DNA from 2 places in the Exiguobacterium sp. s168 genome. Region 2 is predicted to be linked to the other one. Evidence: riboswitches for the same ligand, from Rfam matches in the RefSeq annotation. Region 2 holds a riboswitch; the other holds the start of a gene.
What was found. Region 2 has a riboswitch for thiamine pyrophosphate ahead of thiT (energy-coupled thiamine transporter ThiT). Riboswitches for the same ligand answer to the same signal wherever they lie in the genome.
Positions count from the first base shown of each region.

Region 1: another riboswitch for thiamine pyrophosphate. It lies ahead of KNQ15_RS07765 (ECF transporter S component); the one in region 2 lies ahead of thiT (energy-coupled thiamine transporter ThiT).

Region 1 is NZ_JACSNE010000009.1:74,688-77,821, reverse strand. Features, by position in the region: gene KNQ15_RS07770 (ABC transporter ATP-binding protein) at 1-814, opposite strand, end outside; gene KNQ15_RS07765 (ECF transporter S component) at 811-1,383, opposite strand; TPP riboswitch at 1,484-1,583, opposite strand; gene KNQ15_RS07760 (50S ribosomal protein L25/general stress protein Ctc) at 1,679-2,350, opposite strand; gene KNQ15_RS07755 (GNAT family N-acetyltransferase) at 2,642-3,134, opposite strand, start outside.
Region 2 is NZ_JACSNE010000001.1:108,455-111,588, reverse strand. Features, by position in the region: gene KNQ15_RS00580 (amino acid permease) at 1-51, shown strand, start outside; gene KNQ15_RS00575 (thiamine diphosphokinase) at 105-707, opposite strand; gene thiT (energy-coupled thiamine transporter ThiT) at 709-1,269, opposite strand; TPP riboswitch at 1,331-1,440, opposite strand; gene rpe (ribulose-phosphate 3-epimerase) at 1,463-2,119, opposite strand; gene rsgA (ribosome small subunit-dependent GTPase A) at 2,122-3,027, opposite strand; gene pknB (Stk1 family PASTA domain-containing Ser/Thr kinase) at 3,053-3,134, opposite strand, start outside.

The DNA.
Region 1 (3,134 bases), on a different contig from region 2:
TCGATAATGCAGCGACGTGTAACAAAGAGCGACCAGCTGTAGCGACGGGGGAAGGCACATGAAGTCGCGCCGCTTGCGGTCCATCTATGGGTAACGTCTCTAACATGTACGGATACAAAGAGGGAACGGCAATGCCTTTCGATTGAAGCCTTGTATACGCCTGCGGGAACAAATCCTGCGGATCTGCCGTCGCAGTCACCGATCCGTCTTCAAGTAAGACGATCTGATCGACATACGGCAAACAGACATCGAGTTGGTGCTCGATCAAGACGATCGTTAAATCGTGTTCTTTCTGAATCCGAAAGATCAACGCCATCAGCTCGTGTTGCCCGATCGGGTCAATCTGAGCCGTTGGTTCATCGAGTAATAAGATCGTCGGCTCAAGTGCTAGGACCGCTGCGAGCGCGAGACGCTGTTTCATTCCACCGGATAGACTCGCGATCGGTGTCGAGAAGGGGAGGGGGAGACCGACGAGTGCGAGTAAGCGTTCAATTCGTTCCTCCATCTCTTCGCGTGGAATCGAGCGATTTTCTAAACTAAAAGCGATTTCGCGTCCGATCGTCTCCATGCAGAACTGTTCTTCTGGATTTTGAAACAAGATTCCGACCGAACCGGACCGGGTAACGGTACCAGTCTGTTCGACTTCAATCGTTTCCGGTGTCAGTCCGGCAAGGGCATGAAGTAATGTCGTCTTGCCACTCCCACTTCGTCCGAGTAGAAGGGTCGTCCCTTGCTCAATCGTCAGCGATACATGATTGAGCACTGATTTCATCTGACCGGGATAGCGGATGCTGAGGTCGTCGACAGTAATCATGCGATTTCTCGTTTCGCACGTCCTGCCGCAAACCCGTTCAAGACACCAGTCGCAACAAGGCGACGGACGAGAATGGCTGCAAGCAAGCCACCGAGTAATGCGCCGCTGATCAATTGTAAGCCAGTTGTCGCAAGCAACGTCGTCGTTGTGTAGTAACCGAATCCGTTCGCGATTAGACTATAAACGATGCTACCAATCGCGGCTCCGACACCCGATAACATCAAGGTCCATGTGTCATAACGACGGTAACGCGTCATCGCGAAGACGAGTTCCGCACCAAGTCCTTGGCAGACTCCGATCAGAAGAGCGGATAAACCAAAATGACTACCTGTGAACAGTTCGACGGCTGCCGCGACGACTTCCGCAATTAAAGCGGCACCTGGCTTTTGAATGATTGCTGCGACGAGCGGACTCGCAATGATCCAGATGCCAAACATCCAGTTGGCACCGACAGGACCGAAGATCGCTGAGATTGGTAACCAGAGTGTTGACCAACCAAGATAGATGACGCCGCAAGCGACGGCGAGCATCATCATGACCATGATTTCTTTCATTTTCCAGTGTTGCATTAGATACGTCCTCCTTTGAATGGGGGAGACGCCAAAAAAGACCGCCCTCCGTAAAAAAGAGAGCGGTCCTCAGAAAAACTGCGCGCAGCAGGAGTCATTGGATGTGATCGCTCCACTTTCCTACGCTAGTATGAACTAGATCAGGTTCGAAGGGTCCGAAGTGAATCGTCTCAGCCAATTGGGCTCCCCTAGTGGATATGGTAATAGGTGATACGCTGTTCACTTTAGGCAATCCAGCGCCTGTTGTCAAGACACAAAAAAACGATACGCCGCAAAGGGCGTATCGTTAAACGACTTATTTATTGTCTTCGTTCTCTTCAGCTGTTTCTTCTGAAGACGCTTCTGTTGCTTCCGCTTCGTTGTCTTCGCCAGCTTCTGCTTGTGCCTCTGCTTCCTCGATTTCTTCAAGATCCTGCTCGAGTGTCGATTCGACAACAGCTGCGACTTGAATATCGCCTTCTGTAACGATGCGGAAATCTTTTTGTTCTGGAAGATCGGCTACAGAAATCGAATCGCCGATTTCGAGGTTCGTGACGTCGACTTCGACGTTCTCTGGTAATTTATCTGGTGTAGCGGCGACTGTTACTTTAAAGAGTGTTTGTGATAGGAAGCCACCAACTTTTGCACCGGCTGCTTCGCCAACGAGTACAACGTCTGCTTCGACTTCTGTTTCTTCATCCATTTTCACGGCGATGAATTCAACGTGATCGACTGTTGGGGTGAAGACATCCATATCACGGCGATTGATCAAGACGTTAATATTTTTACCATCGAGTTTGAGTGAAATCAAGACGTTTTCACCGTTTTCTCGGACGATTTTAAGCAATTCTTTTTCTTCAAACGCGATTGGTGTACTTTCCACTTTGTAACCATACACGACGCCAAGAGCTTTTCCTTCATGACGCAATTGTTTACGGAGTGAGCGTGGACGTACCTCGCGTTTTTCGGCTGTTAAATTAACTGACATGTTCATTTCCCCCTTGAATTTGGTATAGCCCTCAAAAGGTAATGAATGTAGGAGCAGGACGAATCCTGAACAATATGAATCATGCTAAGACAATCGGTTTCAGACTCTCATGAATCTGACGATTTCCTGACTTTGCATTTCTCTCCCAGGTCATTACGCTGATATTGAGAAACATGTGTGAGTAAGTCACCAGTTTGATGCGGTGCTAATGAGTTTATACCCCTATGTTTTAAATCCATAAACCTCTTTTTTTATCTTTTTGAAGTCGAAAGACCTCCAAACCGCTTGAAATCAAGGGTTGAGAGGTCTTTCATTTTTTTCATTCTTTATGGTGATTCGTTGATTTTCACGAACTAAAACACGAACTAGACGTTCAATTTGCCGCATCGTCGTCTGGCCCATCGTCGAAATTTGTAGCCACTGATTGTAAACGAGATAGTCGCTTTCGTACTGGACGTGATACCCCTGAATGCGCAGAGCGTCGCCTAAATCAGTTGCGGACGGATGAACGATCGTCAGTATTCCCGGCGCTTGTGCTTCCTGTTGTGCGAGCAGTTGGAATCCAGTTGCGCGGACGGCTTGTTCGAGATAGGTCATCTTGATTGCTGCTTGATTAAGATCGAGGGCATCAAGCGCTGCCTGACAGGCAAGCAACAGGTTCGACGAGCCGGAAAAGGCAACCCCTTCTGCGTAGAGCCCTAAATCCAGATAACGGGGAATACAGAGAGAAGGTAGGACGCGATCTGCGTGACCAATGAACGCAAGACCCGGTAAACCACCAATC
Region 2 (3,134 bases):
CTATCCGCTCAAAGTGACATCCGTGTCGCCCCTTCTCAACTCGAAGAATAATTTCATATGAAAGAGGCCGCGGAATCATCCACGACCTCTTTCCTATGATTGTTCTATTCCTTAAGCGTCCGCATCATCAATAGTTCTCCTTGATGGAGCTCTACCTTCGCTTCTGACGCACGCCATTCATTACTGACCGTCAAGGAACCTCCGACGGGTACTGGATGGGCATCCAGTGGATATTTGACTCCGGATAAGCTTAAGGTCGACGGCACAAGTGGAATGAAAGAAAGATAATGATAGCTCCTTGCTTCGACTGCATACGTTCCCGCTGCCAAGTATCGCACCTCTTCTCGTTTCGTGACAAGTCGCGCCTCTGGATATTGCTTCAACAAATAGACATTTTGAACAGTCATGTCAAGCCTTCCACCTGTCGCCCCGATAATGATGATCTCTTCATGCTGTTCCCTCTCAGACACTGTACGAAGGGCAAGTTCAAGATCCGTCTCATCTTTCTCAGCCGGATGAACGATTGCCCCTTCAGGTACATAACCAAGTGAATCGAAATCACCGATTGTCATATCACAGGTCAGCCCAAACGATTCGACCGTCTGAACACCACCGTCGACACCGACGATGAAATCACCCGGCTGACAAAACGTCCGTAAATCCGGCACTTCTTCTTGCGGACCGGCACAGACGAGAATCGCCCGCATCTCAGACACCTCGTGCCGAATAACGTAGTAAGCGTGGCGCAGTCGTGAATAGAATTCCTGCTACGATTCCACATAAGATGTAAGAAGGAACCATATACGTTGCGTTATAGACAAAAGAGTATTCCACGACTGGACCTTTTGCATACTTGGCAAAGAAGACGATTCCGCTGATGACATGACAAATATAGCGGAGCCCTGCTCCTAATAACGTCGCAAGGAGAACGAACGCCATTAAGCTTTTCTTTTGTCCATTGCGCGCGGCTTGTCTGACTTGACGTGCGAACAGACCACTTAATCCGACGACACCATACGCAATCGTATAGTCAAGCATCGGTTGAACGATCGTCAAGACTTGTGGAGCGAACATCAATTGAATCGTACCGACAAGCGCTCCCGTGACGACACCCCCGATGACACCGTGGCGAAATGCCATGACGAAGATCGGTAGCATCGCTAAGCTAATGGAGCCTCCTTGTGGCATTTTGAATGGAATCAGTAAATCAAAGACGACTCCGAGACTGGCGAAGATGGCAATTTCCATCATCATTTGTAACCGTTTCATGCTATTTTTCCTCCTTCATTGTACGAGAGGACGCAAAAAGGCAGTACGACGAACGCCGTACTGCCTGCGTGCGCCACATCCCTACGTCCGTTTGAACGGAACAGGTTCGAAGGGTTAAAGTCTAAAAGACTCCTCTCAGCCGCTTTTCAAGCGACACCCCTTGCGGTCATCATATTTCGTTTTCTCGTCTTTATTATACGGCAGCCCCTTGACGAATGCTAGTGATCGCCTTTGCATAATCTGGTGCATTGTAGATTGCTGATCCTGCGACAAGAACGTTCGCACCGTTATCAATACAAAGTTTTGCCGTTTCCGGATTGACGCCACCATCAATCTCGATTTCGAATGTCAGACCACGATCTGCCTTCATTTGCGCAAGTGAAGCGAGTTTCGGCATGACACTCTCGATGAATGCCTGTCCACCAAAGCCCGGATTGACCGTCATCAATAAGACCATGTCGACGTCCTCAAGAACGTGTTCAATCGTTGATAACGGCGTATGCGGATTTAAGACGACCCCTGCCTTTGCGCCCGCTGCTTTGATTTGTTGCAAGACGCGATGGACATGATTCGTTGCTTCGACGTGGAATGTCACGATGTCTGCCCCTGCCTTGACGAAATCTTCGACGAAACGTTCGGGTTGATCAATCATCAAATGGACGTCAAGGACCATATCCGTCTTTTGACGTAAACTGCTAAGCACAGGTAATCCAAATGAGATGTTCGGTACGAACTGACCATCCATGACATCAAAATGGATATAGTCCGCTCCTGCCGCTTCGACTGCTTTAACATCACGCTCGAGATTCGCAAAATCTGCTGATAAGATAGATGGTGCAATTTTAATCATCTTCAATACCTCCGGGCTCGATTCTTGATTTCGTCTATAAACATACCATAGTTCTCATAACGAGAGGACATGATTTCTCGTGCTTCGACAGCTTCTTTGACGGCACAACCGGGTTCATTCAAATGCAAACAACCTCGGTATTTGCAATCATCTTGTACAGCTACGAATTCTGGGAAACTCCATCGTACATCCTCGATTTCCATTTCATACGGAAAATCAAGGTTCGAGAACCCTGGCGTATCGGCGATCAATCCTTCCGCAAGCGGCATCAACGTGACGTGTCGTGTCGTATGGCGGCCACGTCCCAGTGATTTCGAGATCGCACTCGTTTCTAAATCAAGAGAGGGCTCCAGTGCATTGAGCAATGAACTTTTCCCAACACCGGATTGTCCCGCGAGAACGCTCGTTTTTCCAGCAAGTAACGGACGGACTTGCTCAACACCCGTCAATGTCTCACTTGATGTCTCGATGACTGTATATCCAATTTTTCGATAAGCGGCAATGGCGTCTCGGACAGCCGGTCCTTTGACATCGTCCAGCAAATCCATCTTCGTCAACAGGATGACAGGTTGAATTTCCTTCGCTTCGATCAAGACGAGAAATCGGTCGAGCAAGTGCGCTGAAAAATCAGGTTCTGCCGCCGAAACGACCAGCAATGCCTGATCGATATTCGCGACTGGAGGGCGTACTAAAAAGTTGTCCCGCTCCTTCACTTCGAGAATATACCCGGTCTCACTTTCGATATGAAGAACGACCTCGTCTCCGACGACTGGACTGATACCGCGTTTTCGGAAATTCCCTCTTGCTCTTGAACGAACCTCTCCTTCTGGTGTCATGACATCATAAAAGCCGCCCTGCAGACGTATGATCGTTCCTTCTCGATTCTCTTCGATGCGTTGTTCCGTCATCCTATGCACTCCTTTTTCATCACATTCATTGTGCGTCTTTTGCTTGGTTGTACGTGATGGTTTTTGAACGATACACCGTATCGTCTTTATAAATCGTAATTTTTCCT